DNA from 2 places in the Cellulomonas sp. ES6 genome. Region 2 is predicted to be linked to the other one. Evidence: predicted binding sites of a transcription regulator. Region 2 holds the regulator's gene; the other holds the start of a gene.

Region 1 (10,498 bases), 720 kb from region 2:
GCGGTCGCCCGCCAGCGCCCGGCGGGAGGCGCGGGGTGCCCGGGACGGGGTGCGGGGTCGTGCGGGTGCGGGGTCATCGCGGTCCTGTCGGCTCGGGGACGCCAGGAGGGTAGACCGCGTCGGGGCGGGGGCGCCGGGACGACCGCCGGGCGGGACGGTGCGTCCGCGCGCCGGCCGCCTCAGAGCCAGCCGGACGCCGCCGCGAGCCCGCCGAGCACGAGCAGCAGCAGGGACGCCCACGCGCACGCGACCCACCACGGCACGTGGTGCCGGGTCCGGGTGCGCGGGTGGTGCGTGCTCATACCGGGGACATCGGCACGGTGGCGCGTGGCTGAAGGGGTCGAGGGTCCTTCGCCCGGGTGAGTCGGGCGCGCCGGCCGGCGGCGCCCCTCGCCCGCGGGGGTCGTCGCCCCCGCGGGGCCTCAGCCCTGCTCGGTCTGCTCCACCTGGCGGCTCAGCTCCTCGACCTGCTGCGCGAGCCGGTCCAGGGCCTCCGCGGTCGCGTCGTCCACCTGCGTGGACGCCCCGTCGAGGGCGCTGCGCGCGGAGTCGAGGGCGGACCGGGCGGAGTCGAGCTGCTCCTGCGTGGCGGCGGAGCCCTGCTCGCGGGCGTCGGCGAGCGCGGTCGTGGCGTCGTCCACGGCGGTGCTCGCCTGGTCGACGGCGTCCTGCGCGGCGGCGCGGGCGCCGGCGTCGAGCTCGGACAGCCGGGTGCGGGCGTCGTCGACGGCGGAGCGGGCGGACTCGACGCGCTCGCGGGCGGCGTCGGCGAGCTCGCCGATCCGGCCGGCGGCGTCGCGCGCGGAGTCGACGGCGGACTGCGCCTGCGAGGCGACGTCCTGCGCCTCGGAGCACGCGCCGAGCAGGAGGGCGCCCAGCACGAGCGGGGCGGCCAGGGCGGCGCGGTGGCGGCGGGTGGTCATGAGGGCCTCCTCGTCGGGGACCGGTCATTGTGCCAGGCGCGCCTGGCCCCCGGCTGGGAGCCGCGGCGCCGGGACCGCCCGGACGCAGAGGAGCGCCCCGCCCGCGGACGATCGCGGGCGGGGCGCTCGGCGAGCAGCCTGACCGTGGGTCAGGAGGAGGCGACCGTGGCGCTCTCCTCGGCCGGGGCCCCCGCCCCGGCGGGCGCGTCACTCGTCGCACCCTGCTGCTCGCGGCGGCCACGCACCTCGGCGACGGAGGTGCCGTAGTAGGCCGCAGTCATGATGTCCTTCATGTCCGCCCGCATCGGCATGCGGGGGTTCGCCGGCGCGCACTGGTCCTCGTACGCGCCCATCGCGACCTCGTCGAGCCGGGACAGGAAGTCCTGCTCGTCGACGCCCTGCGCCTGGAAGGACGACGGGATGCCGACCTTCGCGCGCAGCGCCTCGATGGCCAGGGCGTAGGACTCCACGCCCTGCTCCGGGGTCTCGGCCGGCAGGCCCAGCATCTGGGCGATCTGCTGGAACCGCTCCGGGGCGACGTAGTGCTCGTACTTCGGCCAGCTCGTGAGCTTGGTCGGGATCTGGCCGTTGTACCGGATGACGTGCGGCAGCAGCGTGGCGTTCGTCCGGCCGTGGACCAGGTGGAACGTCGAGCCGATGACGTGCGCCATCGCGTGCACGATGCCGAGGAACGCGTTGCCGAACGCCATGCCGGCGATGGTGCCCGCGTTGTGCATCTTCTCGCGGGCGGCCTTGGTGGCCGGGTCGGCCGGGTCGCCGTTCACGGACTGCGCGAGGTTGTCGAAGATCAGGCGGATCGCCTGCAGCGCCATGCCGTCGGTGAAGTCGTTGGCGTACACCGCGACGAACGCCTCGGTGGCGTGGGTCAGGGCGTCGAAGCCGGAGTCGGCGGCCAGCGAGCGCGGCATCTTCGAGGTGAGGACCGGGTCGATGATCGCGACCGTCGGGGTCAGCGCGTAGTCCGCCAGCGGGTACTTCTTGCCCGCGTCGGGGTCGGAGATGACCGCGAACGGCGTGACCTCCGCGCCGGTGCCCGAGGTGGTCGGGATGCAGACCAGCTTGGCCAGGTCGCCGAGCACCGGGAACTTGAAGGCGCGCTTGCGGACGTCGAAGAACTTCTGCTTGAGGTCGGAGAACACGATCTCCGGGTGCTCGTACAGCAGCCACATGACCTTGGCCGCGTCCATCGGCGAGCCGCCGCCGAGCGCGATGATCGTGTCGGGGCGGAAGTGCCGCATCTGCGCCGCGCCGGCCTGGACCGTCTTGACGCTGGGCTCCGGCTCCACCTGGTCGATGATCTGGACCGACACGTGGTTGCCGCGGCGGTTCAGGACGTCCAGGACGCGGTCGACGAACCCGAGGGTGGTCATCGTGGCGTCGGTGACGATCGTGACGCGCTCGACGTCGGCCATGTCGGTCAGGTAGCGGATGGCGTTCGGCTCGAAGTACGTCTTGGCCGGGACCTTGAACCACTGCAAGTTGTTGTTCCTCCGACCCACGCGCTTGACGTTGACGAGGTTGATCGCCGACACGTTGTTCGACACCGAGTTGTGGCCGTAGGAGCCGCAGCCGAGGGTGAGCGACGGGATGAAGGCGTTGTAGATGTCGCCGATGCCGCCGAGCGACGAGGGGGCGTTCGCGATGACGCGGATCGCCTTGACGCGGTTGCCGTACTCCTCGGTGAGCGCCTCGTCCTGGGTGTGGATCGCGGCGGAGTGGCCGAGGCCGTCGAACTCGACCATCTGCTCGGCGAGCTGGATGCCCTGCTCGGTGGAGGTGGCGCGCAGCACGGCGAGCACGGGGCAGAGCTTCTCGCGCGTCAGCGGCTCGTTCGGGCCGACGGAGCCGACCTCGGCGAGGATGATCGACGTCTCGGCGGGGACGGAGAAGCCGGCCTGCTCGGCGATCCACTGCGGGGACTTGCCGACGACGGTCGGGTTCAGCTTGGCGTCGGCGCAGTTCTTGCCCTTGGCCTCGACCCCGAAGATGAACTTCTCGAGGAGCGCCTTCTCCTTCTTGGTGGCGCGGTAGGCGTGCAGGACCGCGAACTCCGCGAGCGCGGCGTCGTAGATCTCGTCGTCCAGGATGACGGCCTGCTCGGAGGCGCAGATCATGCCGTTGTCGAACGACTTGGACAGCACCACGTCGTTGACGGCCCGCTTGAGCTTGGCGGTCTTCTCGATGTAGGCCGGGACGTTGCCCGCGCCGACGCCGAGGGCCGGCTTGCCGCAGGAGTACGCGGCGCGGACCATCGCGTTGCCGCCGGTCGCCAGGATGGTGGAGACGCCGGGGTGGTTCATCAGCAGGCCGGTGGCCTCCATCGAGGGGGTCTCGACCCACTGGATGCAGTTCTCGGGGGCGCCGGCGGCGATCGCCGCGTCCCGCACGACCCGCGCCGCGGCGACGGAGGACCTCTGGGCGTTCGGGTGGAACGCGAAGATGATCGGGTTGCGGGTCTTCAGCGCGATGAGCGACTTGAAGATCGCGGTGGACGTCGGGTTGGTCACCGGGGTCATCGCGCAGATGACGCCGACGGGCTCGGCGATCTCGGTGATGCCGTTGATCTCGTCGCGGCTGATGACGCCGACGGTCTTGAGCGACGCCATCGAGTTGGTGACGTGCTCGCAGGCGAAGATGTTCTTGACGGCCTTGTCCTCGAAGACGCCGCGGCCGGTCTCCTCGACCGCCAGCTCGGCGAGCTGGCCGTGCTGGTCGAGCGCGGCGACGGCGGCCTTCTTGACCAGCCGGTCGACGTCCTCCTGCGTGAAGCGGGCGTACTCCGCCAGCGCCTTGGTGGCGCCGGCGACCAGCTGGTCGATGGCGGCCGCGGTGTCGGTGCTCGTCGTGATGGTCACGGGGTTCTCCCGGGTGGTCCGATGAGGTGGGGGTGTAAGGGCTCCGTCGACCTCACGTGGACGACGATATCGAGAAAGAATTCACAAAGTCTGGGACCGGAGTCCCGGGGACCTAGGTCCGGCAGGTCCGCCACCCGCTCCGTGCTCACCCGGCGAGCCCGTGACCTGCGACGACGCGGCGCCGGGTGGCACGACGAGGCCCGCCGCCCCGGGGATCCGGGACGACGGGCCTGGTGGTCGGCGGGTGCGCGGGGCGTCGTGCGGCGCCCCGCGCGGCGGCTCAGTCGTGCGGCAGCGGCGGCGGCGTGACGACCGTCGGGTGGTCCGGCACGGTCGCCGTCATGAGCGTGCCGTCGGCGCGGCGCGTGCCCTCGATGTCGCGCACCGTCGGCGTGCCGATGAGGCGCGGCGCCGGGTCGAGGTGCACCACCACGGGGTCGCCCGCCGTGACCTTCACGTGCTCGCCGCGCACGACGAGGTCCGCGGTGTCGCCGTCCTCGACGGTCAGCCGCAGCTCGGTGTGCCGGACGTCGACGCGCACCCGGGTGCCGCGCAGCGTGATCCGGAACGTCAGCCCGTCCCAGACCTCCGGCAGCCGCGGGTCGAGCGACACGACGCCCTCGTGGTCGCGCATGCCGCCGAACCCGCACGCCAGCGCGCTCCACACGCCGCCGAGCGAGGCCACGTGCACGCCGTCGGACGTGTTGTGGTGCAGGTCCGCCAGGTCCACGTACAGCGCCGACGTGAAGTACCGCAGCGCGAGCTCCTGGTAGCCGACCTCGGACGCCACGATCGACTGCACGACCGCCGACAGCGTGGAGTCGCCGGTGGTCAGCGGGTCGTAGTAGTCGAAGTCCGCGAGCTTCTCCTCCGGCGTGAACTGGTCGCCCTGCAGGAACAGGGCCAGCACCACGTCGGCCTGCTTGAGCACCTGGAACCGGTAGATCACCAGCGGGTGGTAGTAGAGCAGCAGCGGGCGCTTGGCCGGGTCGGTGTTCGCCAGGTCCCACAGCTCCTTCTCGAGGAACTGCGAGTCCTGCGGGTGGATGCCCAGGCGCTCGTCGAACGGGATGTGCATGCGCTCCGCGGCGTGCGCCCACTCGTCCAGCTCGTCCTGCGTGAGGCGCAGCCGGGCGGCCATCGCGGCGTGCTCCGCCGGGTGCTCGTGCGCGAGCCGCTCGACGGCCTCGACCGCCCCGCGCAGGTTGGCGCGGGCCATGACGTTGGTGAACAGGTTGTCGTTCACCACGGTCGTGTACTCGTCGGGCCCCGTGACGCCGTGGATGTGGAACGACGCGTCGCCGTTGGTCCCGCGCCAAAACCCGAGGTCCGCCCACATGCGCGCGGTCTCCACCAGGACGTCGACCGCCTCGCGCGCCAGGAACCCGTCGTCCCCGGTGGCGGCGACGTACTGCCGCACGGCGTGCGCGATGTCCGCGTCGATGTGGTACTGCGCGGTGCCCGCCGCGTAGTACGCCGACGCCTCCTCGCCGTTGATGGTGCGCCACGGGAACAGCGCGCCGTTCTGGTTGAGCTCGGCGGCCCGGCGGCGCGCCGCGTCCAGCATCGTGTAGCGGAACCGCAGCGCGTTGCGGGCCACGCGCGGGGAGGTGTAGCTGAGGAACGGCAGGACGTAGATCTCGGTGTCCCAGAAGTAGTGCCCGCTGTACCCCGAGCCGGTCAGGCCCTTCGCCGCGATGCCGCTGCCCTCGGCGCGCGCGGTGGCCTGCGCGAGCTGGAACAGGTTCCAGCGGATGGCCTGCTGCAGCTCGGGCTGGCCCGGCACCTCGACGTCGGAGCGCGCCCAGAACGCGTCGAGCCACGCGCGCTGGTCGGCGAACGCCTGCTCGACGCCGGCCTTGGCGGCGCGGTCCAGGGTGCGGCGGCACCGGTCCGCCAGCTCGCGCGCCGGCACGCCGCGCGACGAGTGGTACGTGACGACCTTGGTGATGCGGACGGTCTGGCCCCGCTTCGCGTCGACGCGGTAGACGTGCTTGGCCAGGTCCTCCTCGACGAGCGAGAGCTCCTCGACCTCGTTCTCCGTCTCGATGCTGTGGTCGGCCGCCACCGCGAGGGTCATGCCGGACGCCGCCGTGCGGTACGACAGCACGTAGCGGCCGTCGGACCCCCAGTGCGACCGCGGCTCCAGCACCCGCTCGCTGAGCGTCTCGGACTTGCGCGGGTCGAAGCCCTCGCCCATCGCGGCCGCGCGGACGTGGTACTCGTCCTGCCCGTCCTGCCGGTTGAGGATCTGGCTGCTCACCACCACGGGCGCGTCGGCGTCGAGCATCGTGAGCTCGTACGTCATGACGGCGAGGTGCCGCTCGGCGAACGACACCATGCGCCGGCTGCGCACCTGCACGCGCTTGCCCGACGGCGTCTGCCAGACCAGGTCCCGGTAGAGGACGCCGTCGCGGAAGTCGAGGGTGCGCTCGTACTCGTGCAGGTCGGCGACGGTGAGCAGCAGCGGCTCGTCGTCGACGTACAGGCGCAGGATCTTCGCGTCCGGCACGTTGACGATCGTCTGGCCGACCCGGGCGAAGCCGTACGCCTCCTCGGCGTGCCGGATCGGCCACGTCTCGTGGAAGCCGTTGATGAAGGTGCCGTGGCTGTGGCTGTCGCGGCCCTCCTCGACGTTCCCGCGCATGCCGAGGTAGCCGTTGCCCACCGCGAACAGGGTCTCGGTGCGGCCGAGGTCACGGGCGTCGTGCCGCGTCTCGCGCAGCCGCCACTCGTCCTTCGGGAACCGGTGCCGGTCGAGGGGGTCGGGGGTGAACAGGGAGGTGGGGTTCACGGCAGGGTGCTCTCGGGGTCGTCGGACGTGGTGACGAGCTCCGCGAGGTCGTCCACCACCAGGTCAGCCCCCTGCTCCAGCAGGACCGCGGCGCCCGCGCCCCGGTCCACGCCCACGACGAGCCCGAAGTCCCCGGCACGGCCGGAGGCGACGCCGGACTCGGCGTCCTCGACGACGACCGCGCGCTCGCGCGGCACGCCGAGCTGGTCCGCGGCGTACAGGTACGTCGCCGGTGCGGGCTTGCCCGCCAGGCCGCGCTCGGCCGCCACCAGCCCGTCCACCACGAGGGGGAACCGGTCGGTGAGGCCCGCCGCGGCCAGCACGGGCACCGCGTTGCGGCTGCTCGACACCACGGCGACGGCCCGGCCGTCCGCGATCAGCGCGTCCACGAGCCGCACCGAGCCGGGGTAGGGCGTCACGCCCTCCGACTCCAGCACCTGCGTGAACACGGCGTTCTTCCGGTTGCCGAGGCCGCAGACGGTCGCGGCGTCGGGGGAGTCGGCCGGGTCCCCCCACGGCAGCTCGATCCCGCGGGACGCCAGCAGCGACCGGACGCCCTCGTAGCGCGGCTTGCCGTCGATGTGCGCGAAGTAGTCGGCGTCGGTGTACGGCGCCGCGCCGCGCTCCTCCAGCAGCGGGGCGAACAGCCGCTCCCACGCGTGCATGTGCACGACGGCGGTCGGCGTCAGGACGCCGTCGAGGTCGAACAGGACGGCGTCGAGGCCGTCGAGGACCGCGGAGGGGCGGTCGGGGGCGGGTGCCACGGGCGGGTGCTCCAGGGTGCTCGGGGGTTCAGCGGGGGGCGGGGGTGACGGGGTCTGCGGGGGTCCTGCGGACGACGGGGACCGCGGGGACGGACCAGGCGCTGGACGCGCGGGCGACGAGCTCCGGGGCGACCGGGCCGGCCGGGGCCGGCGGGTGCCCGAGGTCGACGCCGAGCCGGTCCAGCACCTGCTCGACGAGGATCTGCGCCACCAGTGTGAGGGGTTGCCGGACGCTCGTCAGCCCGGGACGCGCGAGCGAGGCCAGGTCGGAGTCGTCGAAGCCCGTGACGGCCACGTCCCGGCCGGGGGTGGCGCCGGCGTCGGTCACCGCGTCCAGCACCCCGAGGGCCAGGACGTCGGAGGCGCACACGAACGCCGTCGGGGCCTCCCCGGGGCGGGCGAGCGACGCGGCGACCACCGCGGTGGCGGCGCCGGGGTCGTCGGCGGCCGCCGTCAGGTCCGGTCCGGGGTGCAGGCCGAGCCGGGCGGTCTCCGCGCGCCAGCCGGAGCGCCGGGCGTCGCCGCCGGCGCCGTCCGCCGGCCAGCCGACGAACCCGACGCGGCGGTGGCCGCGGCCCGCGAGGTGCCGGACGGCGAGGGCCGTGCCGAGGGCGCCGTCGACGTCGACCCACGGGTGCGCCGCGTCGTCGTCGCCCCAGGGCTGCCCGTGCACCGCGAACGCCGCCCCCTGCCGGGCGAGCCAGGCGGGCCGGCGGTCACCGGGGTGGGTGTCCGCGACCACGACCGCGTCCACGTCGTGGCCCGCGAGCAGCTCGGCGTACGCGGCGATCTCGGCGTCGTCGTCGCCGTACGGGGCGTCGAAGGCCAGCAGCCGGTAGCCGTGCGGCCGCGCGGCGGCGACGAGCGCGTGCAGCAGCCGGTCGGGGTGGGCGGCCGTGCGGTGCGCGGTGGGCCCGACGCGGATGCCGATCAGCCCGGAGCGCCGTGAGGACAGCGCCCGCGCGGCCCGGTCCGGCACGTACCCGAGCAGGTCGACGGAGCGGCGGACGCGGGCCAGCGTGCCCGCGGACAGCCGGCCGGGGGCGTTGAGCGCGTTGGAGACCGTCTGCCGCGAGACGCCCGCGTGCTCCGCGACGGCGCGGATGGTGACGCGACCGGCCGGGTCCGCGTGCTGGCGCGGGGCGTCGGGCGTGTGCATGGGGTCCTCGGGGCGTCCGTGCGGCTGGTGCGGAGGGGGCGGAGGCGACGGAGCGCTTTGACCGGTCAAATCCTCCCGCCGCGCGCGCGACGCTGTCAAAGCGCCAGGACGACTCGGACGAACCCGGCATCCCGCGCGCTGCCTGCGGGTTCGCGGGGCCACGGCCGGCCTGCTGCCGCCGGCGCGGGTGTGACTAGGGTGACACCCATGACGTGGCTGACGACGCCCGCGCACGCCCGCTGGCTGGAGACCGAGACCGACCGCCTGCTCGCCTTCGGGAGGGCGTCCGTCGCGCCGTCCGGCGGGTTCCTGCGCCTGGACGACGTCGGGCGCCCGCTGCCCGGCCCGGTCGAGCTGTGGATCACCTGCCGGATGACGCACGTCTACGCCCTCGCTCACCTCATGGGACGGCCGGGGAACGCGGCGCTCGTCGACCACGGGCTCGCGGCGCTGGACGGCCTGTTCCGCGACGCCGAGCACGGCGGCTGGTACGCCGAGGTCGACGCCGACGGCACGCCCCGCGACACCGAGAAGGCGGCCTACCCGCACGCGTTCGTCGTGCTGGCCACGTCGTCGGCGGCCGCGGCCGGGCGTCCCGGCGCCGAGGCGCTGCTGCGCGAGGCCCTGGCGGTGTCCGAGCAGCGGTTCTGGGACGAGGAGGCCGGCATGGCCGTCGAGTCCTGGGACCGGACGTTCACGCACCTCGACGGGTACCGCGGCGTCAACGCCAACATGCACACCGTCGAGGCGTACCTGGCCGCGCACGGCGTGACCGGGCAGCGGGTGTGGCTCGACCGCGCCGTGCGGATCCTCACCCGCGTGGTGCACGGCTACGCGCGGGGCAACGAGTGGCGGATCCCCGAGCACTTCGACGCCCGCTGGGAGGCCGACCTGGAGTACAACGCCGACACCCCGGCCCACCCGTTCCGGCCGTACGGCGCGACGATCGGGCACTGGCTCGAGTGGGCGCGTCTCACCCTGCACGCCCGGGCCGCGCTCACCGCCGCCGGCGACGTGGCGCCGACGTGGATGCTCGACGACGCGGTCGCCCTGTTCGACGCCGCCGTGCGCGAGGGCTGGTCGGTGGACGGCGCCCCCGGGTTCGTCTACACGGTCGACTGGTCCGGGAAGCCCGTCGTGCGGGAGCGGATGCACTGGGTGGCGGCCGAGGCCGTCGCGGCGGCCGCAGCGCTGCACGCGGCGACGGGCGACCAGCGGTTCGACGACTGGTACGTCACGTGGTGGGAGTACGTCGCCGAGCACCTGCTCGACCACGAGGGCGGCTCCTGGTGGCACGAGCTCGGCACCGACAACCGGGTGTCGCGCACGGTGTGGGAGGGCAAGGCCGACCTCTACCACGCGGTGCAGGCGACGCTGATCCCGCGGCTGCCGCTCGCGCCGGTCATCGCCCCCGCTCTCGCGCAGGGGCTGCTGGACTGAGGCCGCCGGGGTCGCGGCGCCGGACCTGGCGCGCGGCGCACCGGGCCGGACCTGCCGCGCGGCGCGCGGGGCGGGGTCCTAGAGTCACGCCGTGTCCCGGAGCCGGCGGTCCGTCCCGTGGTGGGTCGCCGCCGTCGTGGTGGCGGCCCTCCTCGTGCTGACGGGGGCGCTCCCGCGCGCCGACGCCGGCGCCCTGGCCGAGCGCGTCGGGCCCGTCCTGCTGTTCGTCGCGGCGCTGACCGTGGTCGCGGAGCTGTGCGGCGCGGCGGGGCTGTTCGACGTCGCGACGGACGCGGCGTCGCGGTCGGCCGGCGGGCGGCGGTGGCTGCTCTGGCTGCTGCTCGTCGTCATCGCCGTGGCGTCCACGGTCCTGCTCTCGCTCGACACCACCGCGGTGCTGCTGACGCCGCTCGCCATCAGCCTGGCCCGCCGCACCGGCACGTCGCCGCTGCTGCTGGTGCTCACGGTCGTCGCGCTCGCGAACACCGCGTCGCTGCTGCTGCCGGTGTCCAACCTCACGAACCTGCTCGCCGACCACCGGT
Region 2 (10,498 bases):
GCTCGCCCACGCGGACCAGAGCCCGGTGACCAGCGCCACGCCGAGCAGGATGAGCAGGCCGCCGCCGACGCGCATGATCGCCAGGCGGTGCCGGGCGAGCTGGTCGAGGGCGCGGCGGCTGCGCTGCAGGCCGAGCGCGACGGCGACGAACGGCAGCCCGAGCCCGGCGCAGAACGCGAGCGCGAGCAGCGCCCCGCGGCCCGGCGACCCGCCGTCGAGCGAGAGCAGCAGGATCGCGGCCAGCGTCGGGCCGATGCACGGCGTCCACCCGATGCCGAACGTCACCCCGAGCACGGGCGCGCCCCACAGCCCGGCGCGCGGGGCGACGAGCGTGCGCCGGTCCTGCTGCAGGAACGGCAGCAGCCCGAGGAACGCCAGGCCCATGACGACCGTCAGGACGCCGAGCACGCGCGACAGCGGGTCCTGCCAGCGCAGCAGGAACGAGCCGAGCGTCCCGGCCAGCGAGCCGTACGCGAGGAACACCGCGGTGAACCCGGCGACGAACAGCAGCACGCCCAGCACGACGCGGCTCCGCGAGGGCGGCGGGGCCGGGGTCCCGGCGAGCGCGGGCTGCGCGGGCAGGTGGGCCGCGAGGTCCAGCGGGGCGGGTCCGGCGGCGGTCGCGACGGCCCGCGGGGCGGGGGCCGGGCGCGGCGCGGTCGCGGCGGACATCCCGCCGAGGTAGCCGACGTAGGCGGGGACGAGCGGGAGCACGCACGGCGACGCGAAGGACACCAGGCCGGCCAGCAGCGCGACCGGCACCGCCGCGAGCAGCGACCCGGAGGCGGCGGTCTGCGCGAACGCGTCCCCCACGTCGGCGGCGATCACGGCGCGTCCTCGGCCAGCACCTCGTCGACCAGGGCCCGCAGCGTCGAGCCCTCCACGAGGCCCACGACCCGCGCGGCGACGTGCCCCTCGCGGTCGAGCACGACCGTGGTCGGGGTCGCCTGGATCGGCACGACGCCCTGGAGCGCGGCGACGGCCCGCTTCTCCCGGTCGTCGATGCTCGGGTACGGGACGTCGAAGGCGTCCTGGAACGACTCGGCCGCCCCGGCGTCGTCCACCCCGTTGATGCCGAGCACGTGCACACCCTGGTCGGCGTAGTCCTCGGCGACCGCCACGAGGTCCGGCGCCTCCTCGCGGCAGGGCGGGCACTGCGCGTACCAGGTGTTGAGCACCACGACGTCGCCCCGCCAGTCCGCGGTGTCGACCGGGTCCCCGGCGAAGTCCGACCCGGCGACCTCGACCGGGCCCTGGCGGTCCCCCGGCTCCCACTGGGTCACCGAGCCGTCGCCGGAGACGTAGCCCTGGTCGGGCACGTCGTCGCCGGACCCCGTGCCGGTGCCGCCGCCCGCGGAGCAGCCGGCGAGCGCGACGACGACGGCGGCGGCGAGCGCGGCGGCGCGCGGCCTGGCGGGGACCCTCATGCGCCCGCCACGGCGGAGGCGCCCGGCAGCAGGTCGGCCGCCGGCTCGGTGTAGCCGACGCGCACCAGGCGGTCGTCCTCGTAGACGAGGGACGTCAGGGAGGCCAGCGAGCACTGGCGCCGGCGGGGGTCGTGCCACAGGCGACGGTCCTCGAGCGCGAGCCGCGTGACCCAGATCGGCAGCTGGTGGCTGACGAGCACCGCCTCGTGGCCCCGCGCGGCCTCGCGGGCGCGGTCGACGACGCCGAGCACGCGCGCGACCTGCTGCCGGTACGGCTCGCCCCAGGACGGCCGGAACGGGTTGACGAGCAGCGGCCAGTGCCGCGGGTGGCGCAGGGAGCCGTCGCCGACGCCGAAGGTCAGCCCCTCGAAGCGGTTCTCGGCCTCGAGCAGGCCCTCGTCGGTCGTGACGGGCAGGTCGAGGGCCGCGGCGATCGGCGCGACGGTCTCCTGCGCGCGCTGCAGCGGGGAGGCGACCAGCACGGTCACGTCGCGGCGCGGTGAGCCGAGGTCGCCCGCCAGGTACGCCGCCACCCGCTCGGCCATCTGCTGCCCGCGCGCGGACAGGTGGTAGCCGGGCAGCCGCCCGTACAGGACGCCGGTGGGGTTGTGGACCTCGCCGTGGCGCATGAGGTGGATGGTGGTCGCGACCATGGGGTCAGTCTCGCAAACCCGGCTGGGTGCTCGGGCCGGGCCGGTGGCCGCCGTCCGCCGGCTACGCGCGCTCGGCGTCCGCCAGGGCGGCCGCGCACCCGGCCTGCAGCGCGGCGCCGACGGCGGCCATCGCGTCGCCGAGCGCCTGGAGCTGCTGCGGGGTGAGCACGTCGACCAGGCGCTCGCGCACGGACTCGACGTGCGCGGGGGCGGCCTCGACGAGCCGGCGCCAGCCCGTGTCCGTCATGGTGCAGTTCACGCCCCGCGCGTCCTCGAGGCACGGCGCGCGCTCGACGAGCCCGTCGGCCTCCATGCGGCGCACGGTGTGCGTGAGCCGGCTGCGGGAGTGGGCGAGCTCGCCGGCCAGCTCGGACATGCGCAGCGTGCGTCCGGGCGCCTCGGACAGCCGGACCAGGACCTCGTACTCGCCGAGCGACAGCCCGGTCTGCTCCTCGAGGTCGTGCGCGAGGACGTCCATCAGCCGGGCCGTGCCGTCGCGGTACGCGCGCCAGGCCTGCTGCTCGTCCGCCGACAGCCAGCGGACGTCGTCGTGGGCGCGCGTCGCGCGCGTGGTCTGCTCCGTGGCGCTGCTCATCGCCGGTCCTCCTCCCGGGGCGTCCCCGGCGGGCTGCCGCGGTCGCACGGGCCCGCACTGTGACGTCGGTCGCTGATCGTCCCACAGGTGTTGCGCCCTCGTCCGCAGTGTAGTAGAAATCTCAACTAACCGCAGTTGACGCTTCAACCAATGCAGGAGGCACCATGTCCGTCACCACGCTGCCCACCGGTCTCACCGCCGGCACCTGGACCCTCGACCCCTCGCACACCGAGGCGTCCTTCACGGTCCGCCACGCGGGTATCTCCAAGGTCCGCGGCACCGTCGCGGTGACCTCCGGCGCGATCACCGTCGCCGAGGACCTCACGCTGTCCGCCGTGACCGCGACGCTCGACCCGACGACGATCAACACCAACGACGCCGGCCGCGACGGCCACCTCAAGAGCGCCGACTTCTTCGACGTCGAGACCTTCGGCGAGTGGACCTTCACCTCCACCGCCGTGCGCCCCGACGGCGACGACTACGTCGTCACCGGCGACCTGACCATCCACGGCGTGACGCAGTCCGTCGACCTGGCCGTCGAGTTCGGCGGCGCGGCCACCGACCCGTTCGGCAACCAGCGCGCCGGCTTCTCCGCCACCACGACGATCTCCCGCAAGGACTTCGGCATCACCTGGAACGCGGCCCTCGAGGCCGGCGGCGTCCTGGTGAGCGACAAGGTCGTCATCTCCCTCGAGGTCTCGGCCATCAAGCAGGCCTGACCTCCCCCTGGTCCACGAGGGCCCGGTCGCGCACCCCCTGCCGCGACCGGGCCCTCGTGCACGTCCGGGGTCCCGTGCGGGGCCGGGATCAGTCCGCCGCGACCGGCTCCGGCTCGGCGGCGGGAGCCGCGGCGGGACGACGGGCCCGCTGCCGCGCGTGGAACCCGAGGATCTGCAGCTCCGACCCCAGGTCCACCTCCCGCACGTCCACGCCGTCGGGCACCCGCACGGTGCGGGGCGCGAAGTTGAGGATGCCGGTGATGCCGGCCGCGACGAGCCGGTCGGTGGTCGCCTGGGCGGCGGAGCCCGGCGTCGCCACGACCGCGACGCTGGCCTCCGTCTCGTCGATGACGCGCTCCAGCTCGTCGACGTGCTGGACCACGTGGCCGCCGACGCGCGTCCCCACCAGATCCGCGTGCGTGTCGAACAGGCCGACCAGCACGAACCCGCGGTCCGCGAACCCGGAGTACGTGGCGAGCGCGTGACCCAGGTTGCCGATGCCGACGATGACGAGCTGGCGCTCCTCGGCCATGCCGAGCGCGCCGGCGATCTGCTTGCGCAGGTGGTCGACCTCGTACCCCACGCCGCGGCGCCCGCCCGCCCCGAGGTAGGACAGGTCCTTGCGCAGCTGCGCGGGCGAGGCGCCCACCAGCTCCGCGAGCTGGTCGGACGAGGTGGTGGTCACGCCCTCCGAGGCGAGGCCACCCAGGGAGCGCAGGTATCCGGGGAGGCGGGCGACGGTGGTCGGCGGCAGGGCTCGCACCCCCCCAGGTTAGGCGGTCGGCGGCGCTGCCAGCGCGTCCCGCAGACGGTCGGCGTCGATCTGCCAGTAGCCCACCCGCGCGCCGTCCACCTCGACCACCGGCACCAGCTCGCCGTGGACGTCCGCGAGGGACCGGCCGTCGGGCACCACGCCCCCGGCGTCGACGTCGACCTCGGCCCACGTCGCGCCGCGCTCGGCGGCCACGGCGGCGACCACCGCGCGGGCGTCGTCGCACAGGTGGCAGCCCGCGCGGACGTAGAGCACCACGCGCGCGGGGACGGGGCTGGCGGGGACGAGGGGACCGGTGGGCTGCACGGCACGAGCGTAGGCATCTGGCTACAGTGGCGGCGTGCCCGAGCCCTCCGAGCCCGACACCGGCGCCGCCGTGCAGCCGGGCCGGGTGGCCGCCTTCTTCGACGTCGACAACACGATCATCCGGGGCGCCAGCTCGTTCCACCTGGCGGTCGGCCTGTACCGGCGCGGGTTCTTCCGCAGCTCCGACATCGTGCGGTTCGCCGGGCACCAGGCGCGCTACCTCGCGTTCGGGGAGAACCGGCAGCAGATCGACGAGGTCCGGGAGCGGGCGCTCGAGATCATGCAGGGCCGGTCCGTGGCGGAGGTCGTCGCGATCGCGGAGGACATCTACGACGAGGTGCTGGCCCTGCGCATCTTCCCCGGCACCCAGCGGCTGCTCGACCAGCACCTGCGCGCCGGCCACCAGGTGTGGCTCGTGACCGCGACCCCCGTGGAGATCGCCGACCTCATCGCGCGGCGCCTGGGCGCCACCGGGGCGATCGGCACCGTGGCGGAGCACCGCGAGGGCTTCTACACCGGCCGCCTGGTCGGCGACCTGCTCCACGGCAAGGCGAAGGCGTCCGCGGTGCGCGCGCTCGCCGAGCGGGAGGGCGTGGACCTGTCGCAGTCGTTCGCGTACGGCGACTCCACCAACGACGTGCCGATCCTGTCCGAGGTCGGCTTCCCGTGCGCCATCAACCCCGACGGGCGGCTCCGGCGGCACGCGGCCGAGGTCGGCTGGCCGGTGCGGGAGTTCCGCGGCCGCCGCAACGCCACCCGTCGCGGCGTCGACGCGGCGACCGTCGCCGGGTCCGTGTGGGTGGTCGGGCTGGTCGTGCGCGCCGTCCGCCGCGCGCTGCGGGCCCGCTGGGCCGGCCGGTGAGCGCCGTCGGGCCGACGCCGGACCGTCCCGGCGCGACCGTGCGCCGGGCCCGCCCGGACGAGGCCGTCGCGGTGGCCGGGCTCGCCGCCGCGACGTTCCCGCTCGCGTGCCCGCCGTCGTCCACCCCTGAGGACCACGCCGCCTTCGTCGCGGCGCACCTGACGACCGCCCACTTCGCGGACCACCTGGCCGACCCGGCGCGCGACGTGCTCGTCGCGGACGACGACGGCGAGCTGGTCGGCTACACGCTGCTGGTGGCCGGCGAGCCGTACGCGCCGGAGGTCGCCGCCGTCGTCCCGCTGCGCCCGACGGTCGAGCTCAGCAAGTGCTACGTGCTGGCGGGCCGGCACGGCGGCGGCGTCGCCCGTGAGCTCATGGCCGCGAGCCTGGACGTCGCGCGCGCCCGGGGCGCCGCCGGCGTCTGGCTGGGCGTCAACGGGGAGAACCTGCGGGCGCAGGCGTTCTACCGGCGCTCCGGGTTCGTCGTCGTCGGGACGCGGACGTTCCAGGTCGGCGACCAGCGGCACGACGACCTGGTGCTGCACCGGCCGTTCTGACCGACGCGGGGCGCCGCCGGCGTGCCGGCCGCGCCCCGCGTCGTCCCGGCTCAGGCCAGGCGCACCACGTTCCACGACACCGGCGGCACCTGGACGGTGAGCCGGCCGCCGTCGACGGCCGCCGTCGCGTTGGGCCGCGGCGCGACGGAGGTGTCGTCGTCCGCCGTCGCCACCCACGTGTGGTCGGGGTTCGACAGGCTCGTGGCCTCGACCACCTGCAGGCCGGGGATCGCGCGGGTGTCGACCTCCAGGGTCACGGTCTGCGTGGTCGAGCGGTTCACCGCGAACAGCGCGACGGCACCGGTGTCCGGGTCCCGCGTCGCGACGGCGTCGACCAGCGGCGCGTCCCCGAACTTCGCGGTCTCGTACGTCGGCGCCTCGACGGCCACCTGCAGCACGTCGCCCGCGGCGTACCGGGACGCCTGCGCGAACGGGTGGAACGTCGTCTGCCGCCACACGCGCCCGCCGGGCTCGGTCATGATCGGCGCGATCACGTTGACGAGCTGGGCGAGCGACGCGGAGTGCACGCGGTCGGTGTGGCGCAGCAGCGAGATCAGCAGGTTGCCGACCACGACGGCGTCCGCGACGTTGTACTTGTCCTCGAGCAGCACCGGGGCGACGGGCCAGTCATCACCCGAGGGCGGGACGGACTCCGCGCGCTTCTGGTACCAGACGTTCCACTCGTCGAACGAGATGTGGATCCGCTTGGACAGCTTCTTGTGCGCCCGCACGCCGTCCGCGACCGCGGTGACGGACTCGATGAAGTGGTCCATGTCCATCGCGGACGCCAGGAACGACCCGAGGTCGCCGTCCTCCTCGGCGTAGTACGCGTGGGCGCTGATGAGGTCGACCTCCTCGTAGGTCTCGCTCAGCACGATCTGCTCCCACTCGCCGAACGTCGGGATGCCGACGCCCGAGGACCCGCAGGCCACGAGGGTGAGGCCGGGGTCGACCATCCGCATGGCGCGCGCCGTCTCGGCGGCGAGCCGGCCGTACTCGAGGGCGGTCTTGTGGCCGACCTGCCAGGGGCCGTCCATCTCGTTGCCGAGGCACCACATGCGGATGCCGTACGGGTCGGGCGCGCCGTTCGCGCGGCGCTGGTCGGACAGCGCGGTGCCGCCCTTGACGTTGCAGTACTCCAGCAGGTCGAGCGCCTCCTGGACGCCGCGGGTGCCGAGGTTGACGGCCATCATCGCCTCGGTGCCGGAGGCCTTCGTCCAGCGCATGAACTCGTCGACGCCCACGAGGTTCGGCTCCGTGGAGTGCCACGCCAGGTCGAGCCGGCGGGGACGCTGCTCGCGCGGGCCGACGCCGTCCTCCCAGCGGTAGCCGGAGACGAAGTTGCCGCCGGGGTAGCGGACCGTGGAGACGCCGAGCTCGCGGGTGAGCTCGATGACGTCGCCGCGGAACCCGTCGGCGTCCGCGGTGGGGTGGCCCGGGTCGTGGATGCCCGTGTACACGCAGCGGCCCAGGTGCTCCACGAAGGCGCCGAAGGTGCCGCGGCGGACGGGACCGACGCGGAACGCGGGGTCGAGGGTGAGGGTGACGGTCGGCATGCGGCGCAGCTCCTTCGCTGACGTCTCTTCATCGTTGTACTACCCATCCTGCCGAGCCGGGACCCACCGCGTCAACCGGCGGCCCTGCCGGCGTCAGACGAGGGCGGCGGAGCCCGCCGTCGACTCCCGCACGACCAGCTCGAAGTCCGCCACGACCTGCACCGGCTCACCTGGCGCGGTGCCGGCGACGCGCGCCAGCAGCAGGTCCACGGCGGTCTGCGCGATCTGCTCGCGTCCCGGTGCGACGGACGTCAGGGCCGGGGACGCGAACGCCGCGTCGTCCACGTCGTCGAAGCCCACCACGGCCACGTCGTCCGGCACCGCGTACCCCTGCAGGCGCAGCTCGTGCAGGGCCCCCAGGGCCAGGGCGTCGTTCAGGCCGAACACGGCGTCGACCGCCACCCCCGAGTCCAGCACGCGGCGCATCGCCCCCGCACCGGTCGCCCGGTGCCACGTCCCCGCCTCCGCGACCAGCGCCGGGTCGTACGGCACGCCCGCCTCCGCCAGCGCCTCGCGGTAGCCGCGCAGGCGGAGCGCCGACGACCCCATGTCCTCGCCCTCGTGCGCGCCGACCACCGCGATGCGGCGGCGGCCCAGCCCCAGCAGGTGCCGGGTGGCGGCGCGGGCGGCCGCCACGTTGTCCATCGTCACGTGGTCGGCCGGCCCCCCGAAGATCCGCTCGCCGAGCAGCACGATCGGGACGTCGACCGCGAACTCGTCGTGGTCCTGCGGGCCCAGGGCCAGCGGGGAGAAGATCAGCCCGTCCGTGAGGTGCCGCCGCGGACCGTGCAGCACCTCGAGCTCGCGCTCCCGGCTGCCGCTGGTCTGCTCGATCAGCACGACCACGCCCCGCACGTCCGCCGCCCGGATCACGGAGTCCGCGAGCTCCGCGAAGTACGGCAGCCGCAGCTCCGGCACGGCCAGCCCGATCATCCCCGTGCGGCCCCGGCGCAGGCTCCGTGCCGTGAGGTTCACGCGGTAGCCGAGCTGCTCGATCGCCGCCTCGACCCGCGCGCGCGTCTCCGCCCGGATGTACGGGTACCCGTTGATGACGTTCGAGACGGTCTTGATGGACACGCCGGCCACCGCCGCGACGTCGTGCATCGTCGCGGCGCCCTGGCGCTTCCCGGCCACGTCCCGACCTCCCGTCCTGCCCGCCCGGCACCTCCCCGGCGCCGCGCGAGCCCAGCGTAGGGGCCCGCCGCGCGGCGCCCGGGTCGGGTGCGCGCGGCGGCCCCGCCGGCGACCCGCGTCAGCGGCCCCCGAGCCCGGTCGTCGCGACCGCCTTGACGATCTGCCGCTGGAACAGCATGAACAGCAGGATCAGCGGCAGGGCGGCGATCACGGCCGACGCCATCGTCTGGGCGTAGATGGTGCCGTACGCGTTCTTCACCGTCGAGAGCCCGACGGGCAGGGTCATGAGGTCGGGGTTGTTCGTGACGATGAACGGCCACAGGAAGTTGTTCCACGCCCCGATGAACACGAAGATCGCGACCGCCGACACGATCGGCCGCGAGATCGGCAGCACGATCGACCAGAACGTCCGCCAGTGCCCGGCGCCGTCGACCCGGGCGGCGTCCTCGATCTCCTGCGGCACCTCCGCGAAGAACCTCGAGAAGATGTAGACCATCACCGGCGCGACGAGCTGCGGCAGGATCACGCCCTGGTACGTGTCGACCGCCCCCAGCGCCTCCATCTGCCGGAACAGCGGGACGATGAGGATCTGCCCCGGGACCGCGATCAGGGCGATCGTCGCCGCGAACAGCAGGTTCTTGCCGCGGAACCGCGTCCGGGCGAACCCGTACCCCGCGAGCGCGCACACCGCGACCGTCAGGACCGTCACCGACCCGGCGACCAGCAGGGTGTTGACCATCCAGCGCCCCACCTCGCCGCGCTCGAACACGGTCCGGTAGTTCTCGAGCGTGAAGCCGCCCTCCGGGAACCAGCGCAGGGGGACGGCCTGCGCCTGGGCCTCCGTCTTGAACGACGTGTCGACCGCCCACAGCAGCGGCAGCAGCCACGTCGCGGCCATCACCACCAGCAGCACCACCGCCAGGACCGTCGCGACCCGGCTGCGGCCCAGCACGAGGGCCCGGGTGCGCCGGTTCTCGTCCCGGCGCTCGGCGTACGCCCGGCGGAACCCCCCGGCCGGGGCGGAGATCGTCTCAGCGGCCACGGGCCTGCTCCTTCCGGCGGGCCGTGGTCAGCACCTGGAACCCCACGGCGACCACGATGATGAGGGCGAAGTAGATGTACGACATGGCCGAGGCGTAGCCCATGCGGTAGCCCGTGAAGCCGGTGTCGTAGATGTACTGCAGGATCGGGCGGGTCACCCCGTCCGGGCCGCTGCCGCCGTTGAAGGCGATGAACATCTGGTCGAAGACCTTCAGCGACGCCAGCACCTGCAGCACGGTGATCAGCACCGTCGTGGCCCGCAGCTGCGGCAGCGTGATCGACCACAGCCGGCGCCACGAGCCCGCGCCGTCCAGCGCCGCCGCCTCGTACATCTGGTCGGGGATCGCCTGCAGCGCCGACAGGTACAGCAGGAAGTTGAAGCCGACCGTCCACCAGAGCGTCAGCAGGGCCATCGACCACATCGCCACGGACGGGTCCGTCAGCCAGCCGACCTTCTCCAGCCCCAGCCGGTCGAGCCAGTAGTTGAAGAATCCGATCTCCGGCTGGTACAGCCACACCCAGATCTGCACGACGACCGCGACCGGCAGCATGTACGGCGCGAAGAACGCCAGCCGCCAGACCCACTGCCCCGGCAGCCCCGTGTAGACCAGCAGCGCCATCGCGAGCGCCACCAGCACGAGCGGGACGGTGCTCATCAGCGTGAACGCGACGGTGTTGCCCAGGGTGGACCACATGGTCGCGTCGCCGAACGCCTCGGCGTAGTTGTCGACGCCGACCCAGCCGCCGTTGCCCATCAGCGACTGCTCGGTGAAGCTCAGGCCCAGGCCCCACAGCGTCGGCACCACCAGGAACAGCACGGCGACGACGACGAACGGGATGACGAACGGCCAGCCGCTGCCCTCGCGGCGGGACCTG

The links. The regulator Rex, encoded in region 2, represses fermentation and respiration genes when NADH is low (regulators of the CRP and FNR family bind a similar motif). The targets are predictions, from matches to a motif close to CTTGTGAANNNNTTCACAAG.
Region 1: adhE (bifunctional acetaldehyde-CoA/alcohol dehydrogenase) is a predicted target of Rex. The motif match lies at 3,868-3,887, and genes of this name have one in related genera.

Annotation. Positions count from the first base shown of each region.
Region 1 is NZ_CP125655.1:1,178,444-1,188,941, reverse strand. Features, by position in the region: gene P9841_RS05605 (pyridoxal phosphate-dependent aminotransferase) at 1-77, opposite strand, end outside; gene P9841_RS05600 (molybdopterin oxidoreductase) at 180-302, opposite strand; gene P9841_RS05595 (hypothetical protein) at 423-923, opposite strand; gene adhE (bifunctional acetaldehyde-CoA/alcohol dehydrogenase) at 1,073-3,799, opposite strand; gene P9841_RS05585 (glycoside hydrolase family 65 protein) at 4,080-6,593, opposite strand; gene P9841_RS05580 (HAD family hydrolase) at 6,590-7,357, opposite strand; gene P9841_RS05575 (LacI family DNA-binding transcriptional regulator) at 7,386-8,516, opposite strand; gene P9841_RS05570 (AGE family epimerase/isomerase) at 8,724-9,956, shown strand; gene P9841_RS05565 (SLC13 family permease) at 10,048-10,498, shown strand, end outside.
Region 2 is NZ_CP125655.1:1,896,197-1,906,694, forward strand. Features, by position in the region: gene P9841_RS08955 (cytochrome c biogenesis CcdA family protein) at 1-774, opposite strand, end outside; gene P9841_RS08960 (TlpA family protein disulfide reductase) at 825-1,427, opposite strand; gene P9841_RS08965 (histidine phosphatase family protein) at 1,424-2,080, opposite strand; gene P9841_RS08970 (MarR family winged helix-turn-helix transcriptional regulator) at 2,142-2,675, opposite strand; gene P9841_RS08975 (YceI family protein) at 2,840-3,394, shown strand; gene P9841_RS08980 (redox-sensing transcriptional repressor Rex) at 3,483-4,157, opposite strand; gene P9841_RS08985 (glutaredoxin family protein) at 4,167-4,472, opposite strand; gene P9841_RS08990 (HAD family hydrolase) at 4,507-5,334, shown strand; gene P9841_RS08995 (GNAT family N-acetyltransferase) at 5,331-5,891, shown strand; gene arfA (arabinosylfuranosidase ArfA) at 5,942-7,447, opposite strand; gene P9841_RS09005 (LacI family DNA-binding transcriptional regulator) at 7,541-8,551, opposite strand; gene P9841_RS09010 (carbohydrate ABC transporter permease) at 8,700-9,623, opposite strand; gene P9841_RS09015 (carbohydrate ABC transporter permease) at 9,613-10,498, opposite strand, start outside.